2 regions of the Coralliovum pocilloporae genome follow, and region 2 is predicted to be linked to the other one. Evidence: riboswitches for the same ligand, from Rfam matches in the RefSeq annotation. Region 2 holds a riboswitch; the other holds the start of a gene.
The links. A riboswitch is a leader RNA that binds a small molecule or an ion and turns the genes downstream of it on or off. The one in region 2 is predicted to bind S-adenosylmethionine.
Positions count from the first base shown of each region.

Region 1 (14,770 bases), 320 kb from region 2:
TACGGCCCTTCTTCTTCTCGCGGGCAATCATTTCCGCTGGCGGACGCCAGTTCGGCCATTCTGCCTTGCGGGTCACCCGGTGCGAACCGGCCCACTCAAATCCAGGCTTGCCGACACCCACGCCATAGCGCCGGGCCTTGCCGTCTTTCATCACCAGATAGAGATACCGGTCATTGGTATCAATCACCAGCGTGCCGGGCTTGTGTCCGCCATAATAGGAGACCACCTGCGGCAGGAACCGCTTTGGCAGCGTGCGCGAATAGCGCGGCTTGTTCTTTTTCTGAGTACCACGGGATGCGGTACGATAGCCCTTCTTGCGCTTGGCACTGCGGACAACCGGATCGGCGATTGTGGCCTGCCGTTTGCGTGGCTGCAATTGCAGAACCCATGGATCGGCCAGATCCGGTGACAGGACAACCGGCGGACGCGGTATCGAATAACGATCCTGCGCTTCTGCGATGCCTGTCAGGGCAAACAGGCCGAGACCTGCTGTCACAAGGCTTTTCAAAACTGTTTTCATCGGTCTACTCACAACTCTTGGTCCAATGACAACTCTGTTGTGAAGATGGACACGGATGCCTCAACCAGGCTCCCAGCCTGGCAATCTGGCATATATGTCCCCCAACCGGATCCGCGTTGTCACACGCAAAGCCGGAGCTCCCATCTTCAGGTCCCCACTATCAGGAAGAATGGAATCCGTTCGGTGAATCCGGAAGCCGGAAATCGTTTATAGGTTAATGGAACCCTAACAACTTAATTCAAATGCAATCGATTGGATTAAGGTTTCTAGGTCCTGATCCTAGGCCTAACGGCTCTGCGCCTGGATTGTCCTGCGGGCATCGCGAATGATGAAGGGCAGGAAGGACAGTGTCTCCTCAGCGCGCATTCCGGGCTGGATGCGCGGATCATAGAGCATATTCAGAATGAACCGGTCAAGGCGGGTAAAACGGGAATGGCTGGAATAGTCGTTGAAGATACTGTCAGCCAGATCATCATGATCATTCAGAGGACCGAGCCCCTGCAGCACTTCCTCAATCAGACAGCGACGGAACAAGTACTCCCCTTCATCTGCCACAATGACAGCAGTGCTGGCTGTTATCCGCCCGAGGCCGTCTGAGTCCACCTGTACCATGCATTTGCCCGGCACGAGCGCCGTAGGATCGCGGAATATCTCGTGGCGTGCCACAGCAACATATTGCTCCCGGTCAACAATAAAGACCCGGAAATTGGCCAGCTCTGCGCGACCAACCAGCTGGACAGCAATGCCGCGAATGGATGAATTCAGGCTGAGGACGAAATGCTGAGCTGTCCCAAGGCGATTGGTGCGTGACAGGTTCATAATATGAAACCGCACCGGTACGATATATTTCTTCACATGCGCATTTACGCCACCAAACCAGGACAAAAACCCATCTGAATATTCAACGTCAAAAACGGTCTTCAGGAAAGCATCCTGCAGGACGGCATCGCTGTAGCGATCAGCAGCCTGCAGGGGGGAAGGGAACAGGACGCAGGCCAGAAACCATCCGCAGAGAATGCGGCGCAACAGCATCAGTCTGGTGCGTGGTAACATCGGGTCTCCATTGCAAGGCCTGTTTTGCAAATGCCGGAAAACTCTACTCGAACCGAATTTCGGGGCAAGCCCTTTATGAGTGATGTGGGGTATTCTTGTAAGAAATTGATGGTTTTCGGGAACCGATTGTTAAGGCTCTCGATTCTAAACTGAGCGCGGGATTAAACACTGGGATAAGTTGTAGGGGTGGTCAATGGCGCGGGTGCAGCGAGCCTTCAAGATTGAACATATGGCAGCGGGAGGCGAAGCACCGCTTACGGAAGAAGCGCGTCATGAAGAGCTTCTGTCTGAAATTCGTGCTCTGAAAACGCATATGCAGCCACAGGCGGACTCAAGTCAGCAGGTGCTTGAAAGCTACAAGCATGAAATGCAGGAAGCGCTCAAGCTCAAGGCTGAACTCGATTCAATCTATGAGGCGATTGCCCAGACCAAGCGCGAGATTGCCACACTCCATCATTCCGGCTTTCAGGGTGAGGAAATGGGGCGTGTCTCAGATGAACTGGACGCGGTGGTCCAGGGAACAGAATCTGCGACTGAAGCCATTCTCACTGCAGCTGAATCAATCGATGAACATGCTGAAAGCCTGTCGAAAATGCTGACGGGTGAAGAAGAGATCCATGCCAATCACATCTCTGAAAAAGTCATTGAGATCTTTGAATCCTGTAACTTCCAGGATCTGACTGGTCAGAGGATTACCAAAGTGGTCAACACGCTGAAATTCATCGAGGGTCGTGTTGTCAACATGATGGACATCTGGGGCGGAATGGAAGCCATGGCAGATGTTGAAGTTGAGTCCATGCCTCAGCGTGAGGGTGATGATGCACTGCTGAACGGCCCGGCACTCGACACTGATATGGATGTTGCATCTCAGGATGACATCGACGCCCTGTTCGATTAAGCGGACAGGCAGACTGTGCCAGGGCCCCGGCCCTGGCAGAGCTTTCAAGCTTCACACTTTGCACCTATTTCGGCTTTTTGATCGCATCATGATCAACAAGGTCCCAGCCCATGCCTGCATTACGATAAAGACGCTTCGCCTTTTTGGGATAATCCCCCATATCATGAGGCAGGCGGTCTCCGACAACGATACACTTCAACACCGTGTTGCCACTATTGTGAATTGAGTGGGGCAGGCCTCCCTTACGGTATCCGATGAAATCACCAGGGCTAATAGTGAAGGCTTCATCGCCGATAAAGGCGGTTGCTTCACCGTCCAGCACATAGACGCATTCATCTTCGCAGTGATGCAGATGATACTCCGTTGTGTCGTATCCCGGCTCCACCTCAATCAGATGAAAGCCAAAGCCTGTAAGTCCGGTTAAATCGCCGAGAGACTTGTTTATGCGCTGGGCATTGGCATTGAGAAAGTGAATTTTGGTCTCGCCATCCATCGCCGCAATCTCATCGGCCTTGATGAGATAGACGGCATTCCCATCATCGTCGGGCCTGCTGTTGCTCATCGCGTTTCTCCTTTGTTTGTAGAGCCTCGACTCTATCGGCCAGTGTAGGCGCGCTGCCCTGTCTGGACGAGGCAGATGAGGTAAAGCTGTCTGTTTTCGTTCAATTCTCCGGCATGTATTCGCATTTTTCGCGTTTTCGTCTTATTGTGTCTGCAGACTATCGCTGGGCAAGCCCGCCTGGAACAGGCTGTCATTCAGAGGGGGGCTCCGCTATTTGGAGCCGTAGAATTATGATCAAGCGTCAGTTTATCGCAGCAGGACTTGCTGTGACCTTTGCATTATCATCCATCGTGCCGGCATCTGCGGCAGGATTTTCAACGCCATCCGGTGCCGTGAACTGGTCAGGTGTGGCCGCGGTCAACAATGACCGGCCGGTGATTCAGGTTCATCGTATTGGCAAAAAGCATTCTCACAAGCGTAAGAAAAAACGACGGGCTGCGGTTGGAGCTGCAGTAGCCGGTGCCGTGCTGCTTGGTATCCTGGGAGCAGCAGCTGCCAGTGCCAATGATCATGACGATGATTATATCGACTATGATGAACGCAATCTGCGACGTAACTGGCGGGCCTGCGAAAATGCAGTTCACCATGAATTGCGTCGCGAAGGCGGACGTCGTATTCGGGTCAGGAACCCGGATGAGGTCGTCTACCTGTCGCCAGGCCGTCACCGGATCTTTGGTCGGGCAAAGGCCCGCCGCATTGGCCGGGTCGACTATCGCTGTACAGCAAAGCGCGGTCGTGTACAGCGCCTTCGTATCTTCTGATATCGCTACGCAATGAATGCCAAAAGACCGGATGAGCTCAGCATCCGGTCTTTTTATTTGTGTCGGAATCGGTTATTGAACAAAAGAAGAACATTCGGGAGGTGCAGGATGTCAGAAAATGGTCTGATCACTGGGGAAGATGGCAAGACACGGTGCTGGTGGCACGGTAACCTGCCGGACTACACGCGCTATCATGATGAAGAATGGGGGCGGCCTGTTACTGATGATACGCGCCTGTTTGAGAAAATCTGTCTGGAAGGTTTCCAGTCCGGTCTGTCCTGGCTGACCATCCTCCGCAAGCGCGAGAATTTTCGCAAAGCCTTCGCCGGGTTTGATATTGCCAGGGTTGCTGCCTTTACAGAGGACGATGTTGAGCGACTGGTGCAGGATGCGGGCATCATCCGCCATCGCGGCAAGATCAATTCCACCATCAACAACGCAAAGAGGGCAATGGAGCTGCAACAGGAGTTCGGCAGCCTGGCGGCCTATTTCTGGGCCCATGAGCCAAAGCCGGAAAACCGTCCTGCCATGCTTGACCATGCAACGGCCATGACGCTTGGCAAGACAGCTGAATCCACGGCTCTCTCGAAAGAGCTGAAGAAACGTGGCTGGTCTTTTGTCGGCCCCACAACAGTCTATGCCTTTATGCAGGCTATGGGCCTTGTGAATGATCATCTGGAGGGCTGCTGCTGCCGGGAGGAGGTTGAGGCTGAACGTCAGGCGCTCAAACGGCCTGGATGACACATTTCCGGGCGACCCGCAAAGAGGTTCGCCTTGCGACCCAACCCGGCTTCGTATAGGAAAGGCCTGCTCAATTGCTGCACTGCCAACCTCTTGGCATGCATCATGATACACGAACCGGAACGGGGCATTGGCACGGTGTCAGATGCCCTGATGAGTTAGAAGTCGATGGCCAAGAAAAAATCAGACAAGCTGAAAGCGCGCCTGCCGCGCGGTTTTGTAGACCGCCCGGCAAATGAGATCAGAATGACCGACAGGATGATCACAGCCATCAGACATGTCTATGAGCTTTATGGTTTCGACCCGGTCGAGACGCCGATGTTCGAATATACAGATGCGCTGGGCAAGTTTCTGCCTGATCAGGACCGGCCCAATGAAGGCGTGTTCTCACTACAGGATGATGACGAACAGTGGATGAGCCTGCGCTATGATCTGACAGCGCCACTGGCCCGCCATGTGGCAGAGAATTACGATCGCCTGCCAAAACCTTACCGCACGTATCGGGCCGGTTATGTGTTCCGCAATGAGAAGCCGGGGCCAGGGCGGTTCCGTCAGTTCATGCAGTTCGATGCCGACAGCGTTGGTGTGCCAAATGTCTCAGCAGATGCCGAAATCTGCATGATGGCCTCTGACGTGATGGAAAAACTCGGTATTGGCCGTGGTGATTACGTGATCCGGGTCAATAACCGCAAGGTCCTCGACGGGGTGATGGACGTCGCTGGCATTGGTGGCGAGGAGCAAGCTTCAACACGTCTGACCGTTCTGCGGGCGGTGGACAAACTGGACAAGTTCGGCCCGGAAGGGGTCAGGCTTCTCCTCGGTGAAGGGCGCATGGATGAGTCCGGTGATTTCACCAAGGGCGCCGGGCTGGGTGATGAGGCTGCCGCCAAGGTGATTGCCTTTGTGGAAGCCGGTGGCGGCACACCGGATGAAACCATCGGTAATCTGCGGGCGCTGATCGGTTCGTCCGAGCGCGGCGCGGACGGTGTTCAGGAACTGGCTGATATGGCCGCTCTCTTCGCCGCTGCCGGATATGAAAGTGATCGCATTCTGATCGATCCATCCGTGGTGCGCGGCCTTGAATATTATACCGGTCCTGTCTTTGAGGCCGAGCTGACCTTTGAAGTGACCGGCGATGATGGCAAGCCGGTCCGCTTCGGTTCTGTCGGCGGTGGTGGTCGCTATGATGGCCTGGTTGGTCGGTTCCGTGGCGAGGATGTTCCTGCAACAGGCTTTTCGGTTGGCGTCTCCCGCCTTCTGGCCGCTCTGAAGACCCTGGGCAAGGGAACGGAGACCGAAAGCGCCGGGCCGGTTGTCGTTCTGATCATGGACCGGGATCGTGTTGCTGATTATCAGAAGATGGTGACTGAGTTGCGCTCTGCGGGGATCCGCTCCGAGCTTTACCTCGGCGGTTCGGGCATGAAGGCGCAGATGAAATATGCAGACCGTCGCAATGCGCCGGTGGCCATCATCCAGGGATCTGATGAGAAAGAGCGCGGGGAAGTCCAGGTCAAGGATCTGATCGAGGGCAAACGCCTCTCAGGTCAGATTGAGGACAACGAGACATGGCGTGCCAGCCGCCCGGCGCAGGTGACTGTGCCGGAAAGCGATCTGATCAGCGCCGTGCGCGATATGCTGGAAGCTGGAGAATAGGGCTATGGACCGTCTGGCGGATCTGAGGCGCTTGCTGAGTGAGGCGGGATACGGGTTCGTGGAACCGGCAATCCTGCATCCGGCTGACCTGTTCCTTGAGGTGGCGGGTGAGGATATCCGTCGCAGGGTGTTCACCACCGAAGGCGCAGACGGCAAAACACTCTGCCTTCGGCCTGACTTCACGCTGCCTGTCTGTGCCATGCATCTGGCAGGTGACAATGCCCGTCGTCCGGCGTCTTACGCCTATCTCGGCCCGGTGTTCAGAAAGCGGGCGGGCGATGAACCGGACGAATTCCTCCAGGCCGGAATTGAAGCGATTGGCGACCATGCGGTGCCGAGTGCCGAGGCGGATGCCTCTGTCTTTGCACTGGCATCAAAGGCGGTGACGCTCACCGGTGTCGAGACACAGGATATCCGTCTTGGGGACGTGTCGCTGTTCGAGCATGTACTGGACAGCCTGAAACTGTCTGAGACACCGCGCCGTCTGGTTCGTCGTGCCTTTGGCAATAATGAAGACCTGAGCCGGGCACTTGATCGCCTGCGCGGGGAAGGCAGCGACGCTGGTGCAGGCCAGGGTGATGGCACCCGGACCGGTGGTGCATTGGCTCAGTTCTTTGATCAGGCCGGGCAGGACAATGCGGAACAGGTGATTTCCGAACTGTTCGAGCTGGCCGGTCTGGCCCATACAGGCGGTCGTCCGGTATCTGATATTGCCCGCCGGTTTGTGGAGCAGGCAACGCTTGCCGGTGGCAAGGCCGTATCCGCCGAGCAACTCGTCCTTCTTGAGCGCTTCCTCACCATTTCCGGCACACCGGAACAGGCTGCTGACGCGCTTGAGGAGCTGGGCAAGGCTGGAACGCTGGATCTGTCTCAGCCGGTGGCGGCGTTCCGCAAACGGATGGACGCCATGGCGAAAGCCGGACTGGACCTGAAGAGCATGACATTCTCGACCGATTTCGGGCGCAGGCTCAGCTATTACACCGGCTTTATTTTCGAGATCTACAAGGCTGGTGATACCAGTGCTCCGGTTGCGGGTGGCGGGCGATATGATGCGCTTCTGCGCCTGATGGGCGCACCGGGTGACGTGCCTGCAGTCGGGTTCTCGCTCTGGCTGGATCGTCTGGATATGGAGGGTTCATGATGAGCGCGCCTCTGATCATTGCGGTTCCCTCCAAGGGGCGTCTGCAGGAAAACACCAACGCGTTTTTTGGTCGGGCCGGTCTCAAGGTTCTGCAGCCGGGCGGAGCGCGGAACTATCGCGGCAAAATCCGTGAAATGGACAATGTGGAAATCGCTTTCCTGTCCGCGTCCGAAATTGCACGTGAACTGGCCGCCGGAAACGTGCATCTCGGGGTTACCGGTGAGGACCTTATCCACGAGACCATTCCGCACTCTGATGGCATCGTCGAGATTGTCATGCCGCTGGGTTTCGGCCATGCGGATGTGGTGATTGCCGTGCCGGAAGCGTGGATTGATGCGCGCACCATGTCGGATCTGGATGATATCGCCCATGACATGCGCGGCCGTGCAGGCCGCCAGCTCCGGGTGGCAACAAAATATATCAATCTGACCCGCAGCTATTTCGCCAGACACGGCATTGCGGATTATGTGATTGTCGAGAGCCTCGGCGCGACCGAAGGTGCTCCGGCATCAGGAGCAGCCGATATCATCGTCGATATCACCTCCACTGGCTCAACACTGCGGGCCAACAATCTCAAGATTCTGGATGATGGGGTTATCCTGAAATCCGAGGCCAATCTTGTTGCCTCGCTGACAGCAGACTGGTCGGACAATGCGATTGCCGCTCTCAGGGAAATCCTCGACCGGACATCGGCTGAAGAACGGGCCCGGTCCGTCCGGCAGGTGATGGCATCCGGTGTCGATATGGCAGAGGCAAGCCGCATTGCAGAGGAAACTGGCAGCAGCATTCCCTTTGCTGGTCTGGGCGAATCGGTCATCCTGCATGTGCCGAACAGCAAGGTCTACGAGGCAGCCAGCGGCCTTCGCGCAGCCGGTGCCAGGGCGGTTTCCGTCTCGTCTCTGGATGATGTGTTCGGCGCGGAGAATCCGGTCTTCGACAGATTGCGGCCCAGGCTTGGTTGATGTCACCTCTGCCGAACCGGGATTGGCAGGGGAGGTATGGCGCAGCAACAAACTCTCAAAGCATCGCTGCCAATTCAGGTGAAAGACTTGGTGCTTTAAGACAAAATTAACCATAAAGATGCGGGATGGGGTGGCATTCCCACGTGTTGGGCCTTGGATGAGGCGCAGCACCGGGGGCTGTATCGCCCTCACATTTGATATTTTTGTTATCCGGGCTGGCTCATGACACTTAACCGTCGTTCTTTTCTTTGCGGATTATCAGCCGGTCTTGTGGCTGCTCCTGCGGTGCTGTCGCCAAGCCGGGCGCTTGCCGCGCTTGAGGGGGAAGCGGGTCGTCTTCTGATGATCGGCTTTCACGGTTCATCAGCCAATGCCCGCTCGGCCCGTGCTCTGGCCGCGCATATGAAAGAACGCCGCGCCGGTGGGGTTGTCTTCCTCGGTCACAATGTGAAGAGTCGCAAGGGGATCGACAGTCTGACAGATCTGTTCGGCTCTGCCTCCCGTGGTGGGGGACTCATCGCCATTGATCATGAAGGCGGGGCGGTTCAGCGCCTGAAAGCCAGACATGGATTTACCCGCCTGCCAAAGGCCTTGCGTGTCGGGCACAAGCGCAGCTCTTCAGAAGCGCGGGCGCTCTATGCCCAGGCAGCACGGGAGCTGAAAGCTGCAGGGTTCACTCTCAATCTGGCGCCGGTTGCCGACCTGCACTGGAAACGCAATCCGATTATTGGCCGTAACGGCCGGGCCTTTTCAAGCGATCCGGCAGAAGTGGCCGCTTATGCAGAGGCTTTCGTGAAAGCCCATCGCCGCAATGGCGTGCTCTGCGCGGTAAAACATTTCCCCGGTCACGGCCTGTCCCGGGGCGATACCCATGCCGGGCTGGTCGATATCACCGATTCCTGGTCAGAAGCCGAGCTCGAGCCGTTCAAAGCACTGGTGCGCAAGGGGGCTGCGGATATCGTGATGAGTGGCCATCTCTATCACCGCAGTCTTGAGGATGGTGGCGTGCCGATCACTTTCTCCCGTCGTGCTCTGCGCGGTACACTCAGAACGCTTTTGGGCTTTCGGGGGGCGATCATGACCGATGATCTGGACATGGGAGCCATCCGCAAGCGCTATGCGCAGAAGGAAGCGGTGATCCGGTCTCTGGCTGCGGGCAACGATCTGGTTCTGATGACCAATTCGGCCCGCCCGGACAAAAACCTGCCCAAAAAGGCAGTCCGCTGGATCAGTGAAGCGGTGGAAAATGGTCGCCTGAACCGTCGTGAGCTGTCCCGGTCTATCGATCGGGTGCGGGCTCTGTCCTGATTTGAAGACCATCCGGCCGACCTGAAACAGGACATGCTCCAGGTGGGCCGGATCGTAAAGAATAATCAGGCGCGGGCCATGCGGGAGGCCACATAGTCCCAGTTGACCAGCTTGTCGACGAAGGCCGCGATATACTCCTTGCGGCGATTGCGGTAGTCCACGTAATAGGCATGCTCCCAGACATCGACGCCGAGAAGCGGCATCATGTCATCGACCAGCGGGTTTTCACCATTTGGAGTGGACGTGACAACCAGCTTGCCGGATTTGTTGATTGAGAGCCAGCCCCAACCTGATCCGAACTGGCCGCCGGAAACCTTGATGAACTGGTCACGGAAGGCTTCAAAACTTCCGAAGTCAGCCTTGATCGCTTTTTCAAGAGAGCCAGGCATGCCAGTGCCACGCGGGGTCATCATTTTCCAGAATTCGGAATGGTTCCAGTGCTGGCCGGCATTGTTGAGGACCACCTGATATTTGCCACGATCTGCAGCTGCAGCCTTGACGATCTCTTCAAGAGACAAGCCATCCAGTTTCGAACCCGGGATCAGCTTGTTGAGGTTTCGGGCATAGCTGGCGGCATGTTTGCTGTGGTGCAACTCCATGGTCTCGGCACCGATGACGGGAGACAGCGCGTCATAGCTGTAATCCAGCTTGGGCAGGGAGAAAGCTTCGCCAGCAAGGGCTCTGTGGGTAAATGAGGGGGCACCGGCAATGAGCAGGCCTGCGCCGGTTGCGGTGAGAAACTTGCGACGGGACATGGTCATCTGGAATTCCTTTCCGTTGTCTGTCTCGGGAGGGGACAGATGACCGGTAAACAGTTTGCTGATTTTTTTATTCAGGAAAAGGAATGTGCAGATTGTCGCAGGCGGGAGAGGGCAGGCTTGCCTTATCGGCGCATGGCCTGTTTCAGCCGGAAAGCATCAGACGGCCAGCGTGCCACGAGAGCGGCAAAGAGGCCTTCATCCATGGCGATGGTGCAGCCGGAGAGGTGAAGTTCTGCCCAATGCGCAAGCCTCAGGCTGCGCTGGCGCTCGGACCATGCCTGTCTCTGTCCCAGTACCATTGCGTCTTTCAGGGAAAGGCAGCGGCATTTGAGGCCGCTTTTCAGCGCAAGGCATTCCGTCTCGCTTGGCTTCTGATGCGACCATGAAACGGGTTCAGCATCCAGTCCGCCGGGATAATCCCGCGAAAGGGCGTCAGACATAAAAAAAACCTCCATCGGTTTTAACCGTGGAGGGCTGGCTGTTCGCTCTGTTGCTTCCCAAAGAAGCCACATCTCACCGAAGTGACGACCACCTTGCCGCGACAGGCAGGTTGGCGAGGGCGCCAGCCCTTCTCTTGATGATTTAGTCTCATTTGCCAGATACGAACAGGAAATTCAAGTCACATTCTTGTGCCGTATTGTGCTGGAACCCGCGTCAGTCAGGCCGCTTGGCGGAATAACGTTGCTCGGCTTCATAGTAATCATTGAAGCCCACCCGGTCTTTCAATTCCTCAAACGGCAGGATCAGATCCTCGGTGGTAGCCTCGTCTTTCAACCGGTCGAGCGCTTCTGTCATTGCCTTCATGGCAGCAGACAGGAGTGTCAGCGGATAGGCCGAAAGCTTGAAGCCCATTTCCCCCAGAGCCTGATGTCCGAGAAGAGGTGTCTTGCCGCCCTCCAGCATATTGGCCAGATGAGGGCCGGGAGCGCTTCGTCCGATCTCCTTCATTTCCTCGACAGATTGCGGGGCTTCCACAAACAGGATGTCGGCACCGATCTCACGGAAAAGATTAGCCCGCTCAATGGCCTCTCCCAGTCCATGCTGATGGCGGGCATCGGTACGGGCAAGGATCAGAATATCCGCGCCTGTGTTCCGGGCATGAACGGCAGCCCGAATGCGGTCCAGCGCCTCGTCCCGCTCCACAACAAGCTTGCCCTTTGTGTGTCCGCAGCGTTTCGGAGCCACCTGATCCTCAAGCATGATGGCAGCGAAACCGGCCTGGGCATAGGCTCTGACCGTGCGTTCCACATTCAGAGGATTGCCATAGCCCGTATCGCCGTCGCCAATGACCGGAATAGACACTGACGCGCAGATATTCCGCCCCTGGTCCGCCATCTCGGCAAAGGAGATCAGGCCCGTATCCGGTGCGCCTATGCGGCTGGCGGAGACGCCGAAGCCGCTCATGAAGGCAACAGGAAATCCGGCCTGTTCGATCAGCCGTGCCGAAAGCGCATCAAATGCGCAGGGCATGGTCTGGCAGCCGGGGGCATCAAGAAGAGATCTGAGACGGGATACGGATGTGGTCATGACGGGTTCTCATTGTACAGAGAACCAATGGATAGGCCCGCCGGGCAGGCAAGGCAAGATGGTGCATGAAAAATGGCCGATTGATGAAAGAGATGTCGATCCGCATCCTTTCATCAATCGGCCATCGCAACCGACTTGGCTTTGTTAGTGTAGCGCCCGCAGGGGCTCCGTGCACGCCCAAATGTCTGGTTTCGGGCGTGGACAGGATGTTCGTTTTTTGTGAACGCAGATGGTTGAGCCTACGTTCGGGCTACGATTTCGCGCTCGTTATAGACCGGGAAGTGGCCTGGCAGCCCGATTTTCCGGCGTACGAGAAACCGCGGTCTGCGGGCCGCAAAGTGAGCGTGACGCCGACGTGGCTGTTGAGGTTTCACCACCAGCGGGCCAAGGCGGTCTTCCACGATGGTTTCACGGCCGTCTTCTCCATAATGAAGAGCTGGCAGGCTGAGAATGCCTGCCCAGGCCTTGACCGCAAGGGCCGCGTCTTCTGCGTCGGTAAAGCTGTCGAGCCGCAGGGACAGGGACGGATCCCGATGAACGAGCCAGAGCGTAATGACCGGCTCCTGGCTGCCGTCTTCCGTCTCCCATCTGAGAGCAACATGTCGGAAGGAAGAAACCGGAATCGAGAGTGTCAGCGGAAAGCCCGATTTCAAACGGCCTTTCAGTATCACTCTGGTGCGATCCAGATAGAGTTCTCCACCGCATTCCAGTCTTGAGCGCTGGCTGACGGTGATGAGCGACCGCGCGGGTAAACAAAAGGGGTCGAGCCTATGGGTCGACCCCTCCTGTACCGGAGCGGCTGCTTCCGCTAGGGAAAATTGACGCCTCACAATGCCTCTCCTGAGCCGTGTTTTTTTGTGGCTCTTGTTTATGGCTCCACTCTAGCGGGCAATGTTGAGAACCGTCTTAAGAAGCAGGGTTAAATTTCTGTGTTTTCTGAAAGGGTTAGCGAAGTCTTATTGCGTTTGGTTAAATTGCAATTATCTCTTTTGAGTGGTGTGGACACGTGTCTCGGCCACGCTCGTGATGACCATCCGGCATGGCCCGGTGCTGAACAGCAGCCCCTCCCCAAGAGAAGGCTTCTCTCGGACCACGCTTTGCTCTAAACAGAACCCAGTCCTTTCCATCTGACGGATTCCCGCATGACAGATCAGCTTGATACCCAACTTCTTCAAAGCCGCGCCGAGGCGCTGGTCGAGGCGGCACGCAAGGCAGGAGCCGACCAGGCAGATGCTATTGCAGTGCGCGGGGTGTCGCAGTCAGTCAGTGTCCGGGATGGCAAGGTCGAGGAGAGCGAGCGCTCGGAAGGGGATGATGTGTCCTTGCGGGTTTTCGTGGGCCGCAAGACAGCCTCTGTCTCCACCAATACAGGGGATGATCCATCCGCGCTTGCCGAACGGGCTGTTGCCATGGCGCGGGTTGCCCCTGACGACCCCCATGTGCGGCTTGCAGATGAAGCGGATCTGGTGAGAGAGCTGCCGGAACTGGATTTGCTGGATCGGACGGACGTTTCATCATCAGATCTGACAGAACGCGCTCTTGCTGCAGAGTCTGCCGGGCTTGATGTAAAGGATGTCAGCAAATCCGGCGGGGCATCGGCCAGCTGGTCACTTGGCGGGCTGGTGCTGGTCACGTCCACAGGGTTCTCCGGTGCCTATCTTGGCACCCGCCATGGTGTTGCGATGACGGCGGTTGCCGGTGAGGGAACCGGCATGGAACGCGACTACGATTATGCCAGTGCTGTACATCTTGAAGATCTGGATGATGCGGAAACCATCGGACGTAACGCTGGTGAGCGGGCCATCAGGCGCCTGAACCCGCGTAAGATTGAGACCCAGTCGGCAGCCGTCCTTTATGATCGCCGTGCAGCAACCGGTCTTGTGGGGCATTTTGCCAGCGCGATTAATGGCGGTGCCATTGCGCGCGGCACCAGTTTTCTTAAGGACCGTATGGGTCAGCAGCTCTTTGCCGATGATGTGATGATTACGGACGATCCACGCCGCAAGCGTGGACTGGCGTCAAAGCCGTTTGACGGCGAAGGGTTCGCAGCGGAAGCGCTGACCCTGATTGACAAAGGCTGTCTCACCACCTGGTTGCTGGATTCAGCCACCGCCCACGAACTTGGCCTCAAGACCAATGGTCGAGCGGCACGTGGTGGCTCTGCCCCACATCCCGGCTCAACCAATCTTACGCTGCATGCAGGCAGACAGTCGCCGGAAGAGATGATGGCTGCGATCGGAACCGGTCTTCTGGTAACCGATCTGATCGGCCATGGTGTTAATGGTGTCACCGGGGATTACAGTCGCGGCGCTGCCGGGTTCTGGATCGAGAACGGCGAGCCGGCTTATCCCGTGAGCGAGATTACGATTGCGAGCAATCTGGTTGATATGTTCCGGGCGCTTACTCCGGCCTCGGATCTTGAATACAGGTTTGGCACCAATGCGCCCAGCGTCCTGATCGAGGGGATGACCATTGCAGGACGATAAGGATCTTGCCACCTTGAGCGAGCTGGCCCGGGAGGCCGGTCGCATCGCACTCGGCTATTTCAAGAACAAGCCGGATGTCTGGACCAAGGGCAATGATTCTCCGGTGTCAGAAGCAGATCTGGCAGTGGATACATTCCTGAAAGAGCGTTGCCTGGAGTTTCGTCCGGATTATGGCTGGCTGTCTGAGGAGACAGCGGACAATCCGGATCGGCTTGGTCATAAACGGATTTTTGTCGTGGACCCGATTGATGGGACGCGGGTTTTTCTCAAGGGCGGTGATGAATGGACTGTCTCGCTCGCGGTGGTCGAGGATGGTCGCCCGACCCTGGCGGTTCTCTACAATCCCGTCCGTGATGAAATGCTGTGTGCTGCTCATGGCAAAGGCGCGTCTCTGAAC
Region 1 is NZ_CP132542.1:2,269,466-2,284,235, forward strand. It holds gene RA157_RS10495 (L,D-transpeptidase) at 1-520, opposite strand, end outside; gene RA157_RS10500 (DUF2927 domain-containing protein) at 806-1,573, opposite strand; gene RA157_RS10505 (protein phosphatase CheZ) at 1,767-2,471, shown strand; gene RA157_RS10510 (cupin domain-containing protein) at 2,536-3,033, opposite strand; gene RA157_RS10515 (hypothetical protein) at 3,264-3,794, shown strand; gene RA157_RS10520 (DNA-3-methyladenine glycosylase I) at 3,903-4,535, shown strand; gene hisS (histidine--tRNA ligase) at 4,704-6,188, shown strand; gene RA157_RS10530 (ATP phosphoribosyltransferase regulatory subunit) at 6,193-7,329, shown strand; gene hisG (ATP phosphoribosyltransferase) at 7,326-8,291, shown strand; gene RA157_RS10540 (glycoside hydrolase family 3 N-terminal domain-containing protein) at 8,514-9,599, shown strand; gene RA157_RS10545 (superoxide dismutase) at 9,665-10,360, opposite strand; gene RA157_RS10550 (hypothetical protein) at 10,483-10,800, opposite strand; SAM-I-IV-variant riboswitch at 10,839-10,946, opposite strand; gene RA157_RS10555 (isocitrate lyase/PEP mutase family protein) at 11,015-11,887, opposite strand; gene RA157_RS10560 (DUF6101 family protein) at 12,127-12,717, opposite strand; gene RA157_RS10565 (TldD/PmbA family protein) at 13,030-14,373, shown strand; gene RA157_RS10570 (3'(2'),5'-bisphosphate nucleotidase CysQ) at 14,360-14,770, shown strand, end outside.
Region 1: linked by a shared signal. The riboswitch ahead of RA157_RS10550 (hypothetical protein) and the one ahead of RA157_RS09085 (O-succinylhomoserine sulfhydrylase) in region 2 are both predicted to bind S-adenosylmethionine.

Region 2 (14,770 bases):
TCCACACAATCCATCGCCAAAATTCTCGATTATACCGGCATCACGCCTGAGCTGCTCTGCCAGTTGCTCTACACGGGCAAGCTCACAGAACCACTCGACCGCGCCCTTCCGCGCGTGGCGCTTGATGACCTGACATCAGACAACCACTGGGCCTCCCGTGTGATGAGCCCCCGCGATGAGCCTGTTTGCGTTGTGGCTGTCACCAGCGATGCGTTACGTCCGGATTACAAGCCCGGTGACCGGATTGTCCTCGACCTTGGGCATGACATTGAAGAAGAGGACACAGTGCTTGTCCAGCTCACGGACGGCAGTTTCAGAACCGGGCGCCTAAGCAGGAAAACAGATCAGACGCTTGATCTGGACAGTACCGAACCCGCCCATCTGCCCGATCCACTGCCTTCCTCTAGAATAGGATGGTCCGCACGCATCCTGTGGACGTCCCCATAAACACACACGGACCAATTGTCAGAGCATTTTGAGCTTAAACAGAGTCACTCATAATGCTCTGTCTATTTGTTTGTGAGCATATTCTTGTCCGAAAACCGCATACACTTTTAGGGAATATGCTCAAGCTCGCAGCCTTATTCCGCGAGTTCTCCGGAAAGCCCCTTGCCGATCATCACCCGGGTTTCCTCAATGCCATAAAGCGCAACAAAGGAACCAAAGCGCGGACCCTGATCCTGGCCAAGCAGAACCTGATAGAGTGCCTTGAACCAATCCCGCAGATTGTCAAATGCATGTGCCTTGCCAACAGCATAGACCTCGTTCTGGATGGTTTCGGCATCCGCATCTGCAGGCAGCGCATCAAGCCTTGCATCCAGATCCTCAAGTGCATCCCGCTCAAGATCGGTCGGCAGGCGGAACACCTTGTTCGGCTTGACGAAATCCTCAAAATACCGGATCGCATATCCAACCATATTGTCGAGAACAGGATTGCTTTCCGGTGTCACATCCGGTGCATAGCGCCTGATAAAGCCCCAGAGAACGGCTTTATCTTCGGAGTTTGAGGCACTGACAAGATTGAGCAGCATTGAGAAGCTGACAGGCACCCCTTCGCCAGGCACATCACCGGAATGGATATGCCATGCCGGGTTTTTCAGAAGGGCATCCCCTTCTTCCGAGCCGGCCTTGTCGAGGAATGTGAAATATTCATCCACATTCTTCGGAATGACATCGAAATAGAGTTTCTTGGCCGTGCGCGGCTTCTGGAACATGAACAGGGACAGGCTCTCCGGGCTGGCATAGGTCAGCCATTCCTCGATGGTGAGACCATTGCCTTTGGATTTGGAGATCTTCTCCCCCTTTTCATCCAGAAACAGCTCGTAGCTCAGGTTTTCCGGCGGTGTGCCGCCCATGGCCCGGCAGATACGGCCGGAGAGATTGACCGAGTCAATCAGATCCTTACCGGCCATTTCATAGTCCACCCCAAGGGCAAACCAGCGCAAAGCCCAGTCTGCCTTCCACTGACATTTGACACGGCCACCCGTGACCGGTGTTTCCATTCTCTCGCCTGTCTCGGGGTCTTCATAGACAACCGTCCCGGCCTCAACATTCCGCTCGATCATCGGCACCTGAAGAACCACACCGGTTCTCGGGCAGACAGGCAGGAATGGTGAATAGGTCTTCTGCCGCTCTGCCCCAAGCGTCGGCAGAATGATATCCATGACCTTGTCATACACCGCCAGCATGCGCAGAAGCGCTTCATCCAGCTGTCCTGATGTATAGGCATCCGTCGCACTGGCAAACTCATAATCAAAGCCGAACTGGTCGAGGAACATGCGCAGGCGGGCATTGTTGTGATGGGCAAAGCTCGGATATTCACCAAAAGGGTCCGGCACCTTCGTCAAGGGCTGACCCAGCGCCTTTTCGAGCTCCTCCCCGTTGGGCACATTGCTCGGCACCTTGCGGAAGCCATCCATATCATCAGAAAAGCAGATAAGGCGGGTCTTGTAGGCATTGTCCGTCATCAGATTGAACGCATGACGTACCATGGTCGTCCGTGCGACTTCGCCAAAGGTTCCGATATGGGGCAGGCCGGAAGGTCCATACCCTGTCTCAAAGATCACCGTCTTGTCCGGTTTGCCCTGTTTCTCGAGACGCGCAACAACCTTCCTTGCTTCCTCAAAAGGCCAGGCCTTGGAGGTGCGGGCTGCATCGACGAGATCCGGGGAAATACCGGTGGTCATGACATATGTCCTTTGACTGTTTGAAATCCGCAGAGCCCGCGCGACAGCGCGGCACTCAACGCGCCTTGTCTAGAAACAGACGTGGCTCGCGTCAATAAGACTCTGCATACCGGGCTCTGCATTACAGCCTGCACATTGCATCACGTTGTGAGCATCCCTATCTTGGCAGGCAAGATCTGTACGGATAAACGCTTGGTTTACGGATCATGCGTGATAAATTGGCAAAGACCTTAACCACGGAACATCAATCACATGACCGCCAAGATTTCCCATCACGAAGCCCTCATCTATGTCATGGTTACCATGTCTGCCGCAGACCGGACCATGACTGACTCCGAGCTCATGAAGATCGGCGACATCGTGCGGTCCCTGCCTGCCTTTTCCGATTTCAATGAGGAAAAGCTGGTACAGGTCGCCGAGGATTGCGGCGAACTTCTGCAGGACGAAGACGGGCTGGACGTGATCATCGACAAGATTCGTGAATCCCTGCCAAGCCAGTTCTACGATACGGCTTATGCACTGGCTGTGGAAGTCGCCGCCGCCGACCTGGAAGTTCATCAGGAAGAACTGCGTTATCTGCAATTCCTCCGGGATACGCTGGATCTGGACAAGCTCACAGTGGCAGCCATCGAACGCGGCGCGCGGGCACGTTACAGAACGCTCTAACTCTCCCGCGCCAGACACGGACAGAATACGGAACCCGGCTGAATTTTCAGCCGGGTTTTTCTATGCCTGTCTCATCACCCGGACATTTGAAGGAAGCAGGCTTGACATGATGAGAATTTGGTATCATATGAAAACTAGTTTTATATCGATACTAGATAAGACATCTCATGAAGCACACATCCTATGCGGACATGTCCTGTTCAATCGCCCAGGCTCTTGAGGCCATTGGGCCATGGTGGGCATTTCTTATTATCCGTGATGCATTTCTGGGTATCCGACGCTTCAGCGACTTCGAACGCTCGCTTGGCATCGCAAAAACAACGCTGACGTCACGGCTCAGACTGCTCGTTGAAGCGGGCGTCATGGAAAAGGTCCCGGACAGCGCCGGATCGAAATATCATGAATATCAGCTGACCGAAAAAGGAGCTGATCTGCTGCCCGTTCTTGTTGCTCTCAGCCAATGGGGAGAGCAGTGGACAGGCACAACGCATGATGAAGCAATCGTTGTCGTCGACACCGCGACCGGCACGCAGATCCCGCGCCAGATCATCAGAGATGAGACCGGAGCGCCAATTCCGCTGGACCGCCTGACTTATCTCCCAAGATCCGAGCTGGCTGAACCGTCGTCTTCTGACTGATACAGCCCGTCATCATTCTGCACTTCAGAACTCACCGGCCCTTAAGGAGGGGCTTTTGTGATGATCAGACCAACAGTCCGGTTCGCATTGCGAACATTATCCACCCTGTTCCCGCCTCAGAAACCTCTGCTGTTCTCAGGCCTCAACTCATCTCTCAAGCTGGCATCACTGATGGTCGCAGCCGGGCATCGGAGACCGCTGCTGGTCACCGGCAAGTTTGCGCTGCGTGTCGGCATGCTGGATGACCTGCTGGCTTATTTTGATGCCGAAGGCTGTGTCGTCACCATTTTTGACACGGTGCCCCCAAACCCAACCTTTTCAGTCGTTGATGACGGGGTTGAAGCCTGCCGGGTTAACAATTGCGACAGTATTCTGATTGTCGGCGGCGGTTCCGCCATTGATGCGGCCAAGGTCATTGCCGCCAGCTATACAAATGGCAAGTCAGGTGAAAAACTGGCAGGCCTTCTCAAAGTCAAAACGCCGCCTCTGCCAATATATGTGGTGCCGACCACATCGGGCACAGGATCCGAGGCAACCCCGGCTGCGGTGGTGTCCGACAACAAGACCCACCGCAAGACCTTTGTGGTTGACCCCAAGCTGATCTCGCGAGCCACTGCGCTGGATCCTGCAATGCTCAAGTCACTGCCGCCAGCCATGACCGCAGCAACGACCATGGATGCACTGACCCATGCCATCGAAGCATACACCTCTTTAAATCGCTTTGAAGATGCGCGGCGTGATGCTGCACTGGCCATCAGACTGATTGTCGAGAACCTGCCTGCAGCCATCGATGATGGAGATGATCTTGAGGCCCGTGAGAAGCTGGCCATAGGATCTTTTCTTGCCGGGTATGCCTTTGCCAAAACAAGCCTTGGCTATGTACACGCCATCTCTCATCAGATCAGTGCGCACTACGACACACCGCATGGTGTCGCCAATGCCATTCTGCTGCCCCGCGTCATGCGTTTCAACAAGACGGTCTGTCAGGATGACTTTGCCGCTCTGGAAACCATGCTGGGCAACGACCGGGATGAGACCAGTCCGCTGGTTTTGTCCACACGGTTCATTGATCGGATAGAAGCCCTGTCAGACCGCGTATCCATCCCGCATCATCTGGATGATCTCAAGGTCGGAGATTTCCCGACCATTATTCGCAACGCTCTGAACGAGGCAAGGTTCTCCTATGCACCGCCAAAGGCCATGTCAAAAGCAGAGTGCCAGGCCATTCTGACCGCCGTTGCGGAAGGAAGACGCGAGCTCACCTTTTAAGGGCCAGCAATGAGTTTTGACCCTAAGCAGCCTTCATGAAGGACAAGGCCAGCTCGGCAGCATGCCGGATATTGCCTTTCAGCGTGGCCTCGGCCCGGCCAGTCGGGCCAAAATCATGGTCGCCATTGCTGATCCATTCAAGCCTGACTCTTTCAGGCAGGGTGATGTCTTCGATCTCTGCTCTTTTGCCAAACGGATCGCGTTCTCCCTGACAGACAAGTACAGGGAGGCGCGCCTCCTCCAGTGGCGGCAGACGCCAATGCTCTGCGTCCACCTTGCCTGGCGGGTGGAACGGATATCCAAGGCAGAGAACACCGCGCACAGCCGGATCAAGCTCCGTGCCAGACGTCATGGCTGCAACCCGGCCACCAAGTGATTTGCCACCGATAACAATTGGCCTGTCAGACTGCTCCTTCAGGCTGTTGATTGCTGCATTGAACTCATCAATCAGTTTATCAGCCCGGGGCGGCGGACGCTTCTTGCCACCGGTCCGTCGCTGGGCCATATAGGCAAACTCAAACCGGGCCACCGTACCGCCGAACTCTGCCAGACTATCCGCAAACCGGTTCATGAAAGCGGAATCCATCGGCGCGCCTGAGCCGTGGGCCAGCAGAAGAACTGGTCCATCCCCATCTCTGTCGCCCGTCCATAGCCACTCCGACATGATACCCCGCGCCTCTGGTTTGTTAATGGTCACATGGCAATCACAGATTCGCATGCGGCCCTGCATCCTCTTGACCCGGCATGGCGCTATGGTCAAGGTGAAAGAAACAAGGCACCGGAGTATCTTTTGCAGGCGTTTCTCACAGACAATGAACCGACTATCCGCCTTCTGGCATTCTTTGGTATTTTCGGTTCAATGGCCCTCCTGGAGCTATGGCTGCCACGCCGGGTGCTGATTGCGTCAAAACCCAGGCGCTGGATCACCAACTGGCTGATGCTTGCAGTGGACGGGACCGTGCTGCGGGTCGTCTTTCCTGCGGCAGCTGTTGGTATCGCCGCATGGGCCTCTGATCTCGGGTTTGGCCTGTTTCACTGGCTGCCTCTACCCCTCTGGGTCGCTGGAATTATCAGTTTCCTTGTGCTCGATTTTGCCGTCTGGCTCTGGCATGTGATCTCGCATCATGTGCCGTTTCTCTGGCGCTTCCATAAGGTTCATCATACGGACCGCGATCTGGATGTGACCTCTGCCGTTCGGTTTCACCCCGGAGAGATCCTCCTGTCCATGGTCTGGAAAAGCACTTTCATCCTGTTGCTTGGCGCCCCGGTTGAAGCCGTCCTGCTGTTCGAGATCATTCTGAATGGCGGAGCCATGTTCAACCATGCCAATGTCCATCTGCCAAAGACACTGGACAACGTCCTGCGGCTGCTGATTGTCACTCCGGACATGCACCGGGTTCATCATTCTGTCCGCATGACAGAGACCAACTCGAATTATGGGTTCAACCTGTCTATCTGGGACAGATGGTTTCAGACCTATATCCCGGAGCCGGAAGGCGGGCAGACCGGGATGACCATCGGTCTTGAAATGCATCAGGATGACGGACCGACCCAGATCCTCTGGTCCCTGCTGCTGCCGTTCCGCACAAGCAGGCGACCCTCACCGTAACAGGCCTTGGCCCTAGGGTTCAGACCCATAAATTCCGTTCGTTCTGTCTACGGGAAAGATACAGAATGGACGGAAATCAGGACGCAGGACAGGTGGATCCTATTCAAGTCCTGATTTATGTGCAGGCTGTGTCTTTCCCGTAGACCCGAAGGGCGGGGTTGTTTTTCAGCCCGACTTTGTTGGAAATCTTTAAAAGCCATCCAAGCTTCCTGCAGATTTCCGTCGCGCCGGACAGAAAAACATCCTCCGCAGAACGAACGGAATTTATGAGTCTGAACCCTAATAAATCGAGATCGGAAACGACCTCAGATACAGACTGTAGAAATCACCCTTCTCATCCAGGTGCTGGAGAGCATAGTTCAGGGCCGCAAGCAGGCGGTCATTATCAGCGCGAACGCCGATTGCCATACCGGCTCCAAAATAACCCGGCTCGACAAATGCTCCATCAAGAAAACGGCAACAGGCCTCTTCACCCTGACCGTTTATCCAGAAGGCCAGATGCACTCCATCTCCGAACAGAGCATCAAGATCACCATCTTTCAGGGACTGCGTGGCCTGTTCCGCTGTCTTAAAGCGCTTGATGACAACACTGGCAAAATAGTCCGTCAGAAAGGTGTCGTGACGACTGTCTGCCACCACACCCACCAGCTTGCCAGCCAGGCGTTCCGGGTCTGCCAGCTTCAGATCTGATTGACGAAGCACGGCAAACCGCGCTGGCAGCTTCAGATAGATATCCGAGAAGCGCACCCCGTCTCCTGTCCCTGTATCAGGTCCCCAGCCAGCCAGAACCGCGTCAGCCTTTCTCGTTTCAAGCAGGTTTTCCAGTTCATCCCACCGGGCAGAGCGAATGGTGCACGGGACAAGCAGCTCCATGCATATGGCTCCAGCCAGATCGACATGCAGCCCTCTCAGACGTTTGTCTGGCCCCATATAGTTGAACGGTGGGAAATCAGTGGTGGTGACAAACCGGATACCACCGATGGTGCCGTCTTCAGGTTTTGTGTGCCGGACAGTGGGATCGGCGAAGCTGGGGAAATCCCGCTGCAGTGTCGCAGCCGTTCCACTCTCACCATCTGCCGCCTGCTGTGCCGCAACCGGGCTCAATGCCATGAGACTTGTCAGGATCATGCTTGCAAGAAAGGCCATCAAACCGGACGCATCTGACTTGCCATACACCATATTTACACCTTAAAGTCGCAATTCTGAGAAGCTGCGGATCACAAACCTCTTCCCTCATACCCTAATCATCTTCGAATGCCGATAAAAGAATTTCTGATGTGAGCAGATACCCCGGACAGCACCCGCATGAGACCCGCCACGCCCTTCTGACGGCGAGGCACGGGGCGTTTGCATCAGAAACTGACAAAGTCCACCCACTGGACACCGCCATGAGCGAGGCCGAAGCGCAAGGCCTCACTCTGTCGGATTATCTGAAATCCCATCTGGCCCTGAACGATGAAGAATGCTGCCAGGTCCTCGCAGATTATCTGGGTATTGCCATTCTCGATCATCTTCATCCCGCGCAACTTGCCCAGCCGCAGGGTCTCGCGCCGGACCGGCTGATCCCCCATGCCCATAGCCTACGCACCCGCGACGGCATGACCCTTGTCAGCATCACCATGCCGGGGCTGAGGAAACTGAAGGCACTGTGTGACCGATCACCCGGCATCCGAAACCGGATTGCGGCCATCAATGTCAGAACGCTCCGGGAAAGCCTGTCACAGGTTTACACCCTCCGGCTGGCGCGGGAGGCCACCACATATCTGCACAAGCGGGATGCAGCTCTCTCCGCGCTTCATGTGATGACACCGGCCCAGGCATATCTCTGCATCGCCGGCCTGGCCGTTCTGCTGCTGCTCGGCTGGAGCATTCCATCTGTTCTTCTGGTCGGATTGAATGCTCTTCTTGCTTTTACCTTTCTATCGGTCGCCTTGCTGCGTCTGGACGCAGCTGCTTCCATCTCCAGGACTTCCGGCCCGGCTGAAACAGACCCGGAGGCCGCATATCTGCCCTCAGACCAGTGTCCCACATATACCATTCTGGTGCCTCTCTACAGGGAAGCCGAAATGGTCTCTGGTCTGATTGATACTCTTCGAGCGCTGGACTATCCAGGGCATAAGCTGGACATCAAGTTCCTGCTGGAAGCTGATGACCGCGAAACATATCTGGCTTTACAGAAACACCGGCACAGGCTGGACTTTGAAAGCCACCGCATTGCCGGATCTGGTCCGCGGACCAAGCCCAAAGCGCTCAATGTGGGGCTGCAGATGGCTCGGGGGACCTATGTGGTTGTTTATGATGCCGAGGACAGACCGGACCCGGACCAGCTGAAAAAGGCGGTTACGGCCTTCAATGCGGCAGGCAGCAAGCTGGCCTGCCTGCAAGCCAGACTCGATATCAGAAACAGCAGAGACAGCTGGTTGGCGAAGCAGTTCACCATAGAATATGCAGCCCTCTTTCACGGACTTTTGCCGGATCTGTCCCATCATGGCCTGCCGCTGCCTCTTGGAGGGACGTCCAACCATTTTCGACGTGACATACTGGTCGCCGTTGGTGGATGGGACCCGCACAATGTCACAGAGGATGCTGATCTCGGCATGCGACTGTTCAGGCTCGGCTATGATTGCCGGACACTGGCCTCATCCACTCTGGAAGACGCCCCCACCACCCTGATGCCGTGGCTGAAACAACGGGCCCGGTGGTTCAAGGGCTGGATGCAGACCTGGCTCGTTCACATGCGGCGACCGCTCGCGACAAAGCGGAATATGGGATTTGCCGGTTTCCTGTTTTTCCAGATCATGATCGGCGGCATGTTGCTGGCCGCCTTTATCCACCCGTTCTTTATCTTTGCCCTAGGCTACGCCCTGTATGAGCTCGGCTCGGTTTCCACAAAGAACATTGCCGAGCTGAGCCTGTTCTTCCTCAATACCATCAATCTCTTTGTCGGGTACGGGGCTGCAATGCTGCTGGCCTACAGGACCTTGCCACGGGCTCATCCCGATCTGAACCGACAGGCCATATTCGGACTGCCGGTCTACTGGGTCCTGATGTCAGCGGGTGCCTATCTGGCGCTTTGGGATCTCGTCACCCGCCCGCATCACTGGCACAAAACCCCTCATCAGAGCTCAGGCGTCAAGACTGAAGACCAGACAGATCCTGCTCTGGTCCATAGAGAGCAAAAGTAACACCGGTTTCCGTGTAGGTTCGCTCTTCCACAGTCACGTTTTCAAGCGCTGACAGCTTGTTCTCCAGAGCAGATGCATCCGCGAAATCTGTATCAACGGTTCTCCGGACCATCTTCAGCCAGGGAACAAGCCGGGCATCTTCGATAGCCCGTTTCGCGGCGCCCGAATAGGCCCTGACGAGCCCGCCACCGCCAAGCTTGGTGCCTCCGAAATAGCGCACCACGATTACACCTGTATCCACCAGGTTTGCGCCATGAAGCACTTTGAGCACCGGCATGCCAGATGTACCGGATGGCTCACCATCATCCTTGGCGCCTTCATCTATCCGGCCATCCTCCAGCATATGGCGGAAGGCTGTTACATGATGGTTCGCCTTGGGATGCTCGTCGGTGCGCAGTTCATCCAGACGCCGGGCGAAATCAGCATAAGGAACCAGATAGGCAAGGAACCGCGATTTGCGGTCCTCCAGTTCCGCTATCGTCTCTGACTGAACCGTATAAAGGCTCATGAGCGTCAGAGACGGAAATGCTTGGACAGTTTCAGGCCCTGAGCCTGGTAATTGGAGCCCATGCCTGATCCGTAGATGGTTTCCGGCTGCTCCAGCATCCGCTCATACACCAATCGACCGACGATCTGTCCGTGTTCAAGAATGAACGGCACCTCGTGCGACCGCACTTCCAGCACGGCCCGACTGCCAGCACCACCAGCGGCCTCGTGACCGAAGCCCGGATCAAAGAAGCCCGCATAATGCACACGGAATTCCCCAACCAGCGGATCAAACGGCACCATTTCAGCTGCATGGTCAGGCGGCACATGGACCGCTTCCCGTGAGGCGAGGATGTAGAACTCATCCGGATCGAGAACCAGTTCCCGCTCGCGCCTCAGGAACACGGGCTCCCAGAAATCCAGCACGTCATAACCAGACTTGTTGTCCACATCGATAACACCGGTGTGCCGTTTGGCCCTGTATCCCACCGGCGTCTCGCCCGATGGTTCAAGGTCAATGGAAACGGCAATACCATTTGAGATGTGTGGCGGTCTGTCAGATACCATCAGGCGCTGACTGTCATGCAGATAGCCAAGTTCAGCGTCGGTGAGAACCGCATTGCCGACACGGAACCGGATCTGCGACAGACGCGAGCCGGTACGAACCAGAACCGGGAATGTGCGCGGGCTGATTTCCAGATAGAGCGGCCCGTTATAGCCTGCCGGGATCTTGTCGAATTCCTGGCTCCTGTCTGCAATCACCCGGGTGAATACATCGATGCGTCCTGTGGAGCTCTTCGGATTGGCCGTTGCGGCCACATGCGCCGGGAGAGCCAGAGCTTCAAGCAAGGGCACGATGTAGACACAGCCGGTTTCCAGCACCGCTCCCTGTGTCAGGTCGATGGCGTGTAGACGCAGACGCTCGAGCTTTTCCGTGACCGGTTGCCCCGGTCCCGGCAGAAAGCTGGCACGGACACGATAGGCCACAGTACCAAGGCGCAGATCAAGACTGGCAGGCTGAACCTGATCGTCCTGAAGAGGGTCGGCAATCGCGATTTCGCCACGCTCAACCATGGAGACCAGTTCATGGGCGGGCAGGATGCCGGATCGTCTTTCGTTCATTGTCGATTCCCGATTGGATCTTTCTCCTGTCTTAGCTGACAGTCTGGCGCATTTCCAGCCCAGTTTCGCAGGGAATTGCTGTTCACGGCAAAGTCTCTTGACGATTGCGGTCAATCCTCCTAAGACACCGATCACTGTGTGGTGATTTGAGGCCGGTCGGCTTGCAGCCACGTTAAACAAGTTGCTAAAAAGACCGGGGGCAAAGAACCCGGTCTTGCAGATAAGCAGGCCGGGTTCTTTGCATTCGGGCCATAGTTTCGGCCCAAGATGATGGTGACGATATGTCTGATACAAAAAAATGGCGCCCGGCCACTGAGCTTGTACATGGCGGCACATTGCGCTCGCAGTTCAACGAAACCTCCGAGGCCCTGTTTCTGACCCAGGGCTATGTCTATCCCACCGCGGAAGCCGCGGAAGCGCGTTTCAAGGGAGAAGACCCGGGCTATATCTATTCCCGCTATGCCAATCCGACCGTTTCCATGTTCGAAGACCGCATGGCCGCTCTTGAAGGCGCGGAAGGCGGACGCGGTTTCTCCTCCGGCATGGCAGCTGTTTCCGCTGCGCTTCTGGCGCAGGTGGAAGCCGGTGATCATGTGGTGGCATCGCGTGCGCTGTTCGGCTCATGCCTCTATGTGGTGGAAGACCTTCTGCCCCGCTATGGTGTCAGCTCCACCATCATCAACGGCAACAGTCTGGAAGAATGGAAGAATGCGGTTCAGCCCAACACCAAGGCTTTCTTCCTTGAAACGCCAACCAACCCGACCCTTGATGTGATCGACATTCAGGCCGTCTCGGACATTGCCCATGAAGTGGGTGCACGCGTTGTCATCGACAATGTTTTCGCCACTCCGCTGTGGCAGTCGCCGCTTAAGTTCGGTGCTGATGTGGTTGTTTACTCGGCGACCAAGCATATTGATGGCCAGGGACGCTGTCTTGGCGGTGTGGTGCTGTCTGATGTGGAATGGCTCGACGGCCAGATGAAAAACCTCATCCGGCATACAGGGCCAAGCATGAGCCCGTTCAACGCGTGGGTTCTGCTGAAAGGGCTTGAAACCCTGCCGGTTCGTGTGGAACGCCAGACCCAGAGCGCCCGCTATCTGGCTGACCAGCTTGCCGAGGTCAGCAATATCAACCGGCTGATCTATCCGGGTCGTGACGACCATCCGCATGCCGATATTGTGGCCAAACAGATGAAGGCAGGCTCCACCCTGATCGCCTTTGATGTGAAGGGTGGCAAGGAAGCCGCATTCAAGGTGCTGAACAACCTGAAGATCGGCAAGATTTCCAACAATCTGGGTGATGCAAAAACATTGCTGACCCACCCGGCCACCACCACGCATCAGCGTCTGAGCGAAGAACAGCGCGCCGAGCTCGGTATTACCGACGGCCTGTTGCGCCTGTCTGTGGGCCTGGAAGATCAGGAAGACCTGCTTGAAGACCTGGTCTCGGCTCTGGAACAAGCCAGAGCCTGATCGTCATTTAGAGCACATCCACTCTAGGGTCAGGACCCATTAATTTCATGGCTTGGGATCAGGCTGCTTCAGCAGTCTGATCTCAGCCCTCAGCTCCACAACCTCCCGCTTCAGGTCCTTGAGAGCGCTGGTCATGTTCTCGGTTTCCTCCTGAATGGCCTGCCGCTCCGCATCAGCTTCTGCCTCATGCTCTGACTGCATCGCCTTGACGATGATACCGATAAACAGGTTCAGCATGGTGAAGGTTGTCGCCAGAATGAACGGCACGAAAAAGGCCCAGGCGAAGGGATAGGTTTCCATAACCGGGCGGACAATGCCCATAGACCAGCTCTCCAGTGTCATCACCTGGAACAGCGTATAAGCTGAATGTCCGATGGTGCCGAACCAGTCCGGGAAGGAATTGCTGTAAAGCTGCGTCGCCATGACAGCGAAGACATAGAAAATCAGCGTCATCAGGAGGATGATCGAGCCCATACCCGGCAGGGCCGAAACCAGCGCGCCCACCACCCGTTTCAACGTCGGGACAAAGGACAGAAGCCGCAGCACACGCAGAATGCGCAATGCACGCAGAATGGACGACGAAGCCGTAGCTGGTGCCAGGGCGATGGAGACGATGACAAAGTCAAAGATATTCCACGGGTCACGGAAGAAAGACAGGCGATAGACCAGAAGCCGCGCCAGAATCTCCACAATGAAGATGCCAAGGGCAATCCGGTCCAGCATATGCAGAAGCGGGCCTACAGAATTCATCACCGTTTCACTGGTTTCCAGCCCCAGGGTGATCGCGTTGATCGCAATCACGGCGGTGATGAAATATTCAAACGAACGGGACGACAACAGCTGCTTCAGGCGGTCCATGACAGGCAGGCCTCTTGAGGGTTCCAGATAGTCAGCCTATTTGGCAAGGCACCGGGGTGTCGTCAAGTGGTGAGACTGTCGAAAGACGACAACCTGACCGCTTGACAGGCTCGTCACCATTCGCAAAATGAAATGCAAAGGCGGGTGTAGCTCAATGGTAGAGCAGAAACTTCCCAAGCTTAAGACGAGAGTTCGATTCTCTTCACCCGCTCCAGCCGAAATCTGCCAGCCGGATATTGTCTGCGGAGCAGATATCCCAACGCGCTCCGAATAAAACCCTTCCGATACAGCCCATAATTGAAACTTGTGCATATTAACCATGTATAAATTTGCATCACACTCCATAGGTGTATAAATTAAGACTCTGTTAACATTCGCTGGGACGGCGTTTGGGGTTGCATGATGGAGAATGTGCGATGGGGCGCATGATTTTGGGGACGTTTCTGTTTGGGTGGTTGAGTGGGCTCGCTATTTTGCACAGCAATGGCAGCTATGAACGGTTCACGAATGATCTGATCAACGACCCATTGCACGGTATACGGGCTGTGGCGCGGGATGTTACCACGACGGCAGAAGCGGCTGGCCGTTTCGGAGAGACAAAGGTTTCATCCGCCATCAGCTATCTGTTTATAGGCTCGGCCCTGCTTTCTGAAGTGGGCGAGACGTTGCAGCAGACAAACCGGCGACTGGATCAGCGCCAATAACCGCTCGCTGTTTTCTGTCCGAAACTCAACGTTCCTGCTTTAGCCGCTCCAACTCTTCTTTGAGCGCTGTATTCTCGCGGATCAGGTCTTCCATCTTCTCCCGAAACGGGGTGATCTGTGGTTCAAGCTCTTCCAGCGTCATACGCTGAGGAATGTGAGCCGGACAATTCCAGTCAAAAGCCTCGACCGTAATCAGGATTGCCCGCTCCGGCAGGGCCTTGTAGCCGTCCACATGGAGAGACTGGACCAGATCCGGCGCATCCTTGCGGCTGGTCAGCCTGGCTCGCCCCCAAAGCTTGAGCCGACGACGGTTGGGATAATCCATCAGGATCAGGGAGACCCGGCTGTCTGCGGTCAGATTACCCGCACTCAGATGCTGGCGATTGCCGCGATAATCCGCGTAGCCGATGGTCTTCTCATCCAGAACGTTCAGGAACCCGCGTGGCCCGCCCTTGAACTGCACATAGGGCCAGCCGGTTTCTGCCACACTGGCCTGATAGAACCCGTCACGCTGATGGATAAACTCCGCCTCGGCATCCCCCAGACGATCGCGCCTGTCGGCGTCCGCCTCCATA
Region 2 is NZ_CP132542.1:1,952,089-1,966,858, reverse strand. It holds gene RA157_RS09140 (S24 family peptidase) at 1-447, shown strand, start outside; gene RA157_RS09135 (lysine--tRNA ligase) at 582-2,186, opposite strand; gene RA157_RS09130 (tellurite resistance TerB family protein) at 2,439-2,852, shown strand; gene RA157_RS09125 (winged helix-turn-helix transcriptional regulator) at 3,020-3,490, shown strand; gene RA157_RS09120 (iron-containing alcohol dehydrogenase) at 3,551-4,759, shown strand; gene RA157_RS09115 (alpha/beta family hydrolase) at 4,782-5,456, opposite strand; gene RA157_RS09110 (sterol desaturase family protein) at 5,619-6,368, shown strand; gene RA157_RS09105 (transporter substrate-binding domain-containing protein) at 6,648-7,514, opposite strand; gene RA157_RS09100 (glycosyltransferase family 2 protein) at 7,757-9,553, shown strand; gene RA157_RS09095 (IMPACT family protein) at 9,501-10,061, opposite strand; gene RA157_RS09090 (2'-deoxycytidine 5'-triphosphate deaminase) at 10,067-11,161, opposite strand; SAM riboswitch at 11,290-11,370, shown strand; gene RA157_RS09085 (O-succinylhomoserine sulfhydrylase) at 11,443-12,633, shown strand; gene RA157_RS09080 (ion transporter) at 12,679-13,491, opposite strand; tRNA gene RA157_RS09075 (tRNA-Gly) at 13,632-13,705, shown strand; gene RA157_RS09070 (hypothetical protein) at 13,908-14,195, shown strand; gene RA157_RS09065 (pyridoxamine 5'-phosphate oxidase family protein) at 14,221-14,770, opposite strand, start outside.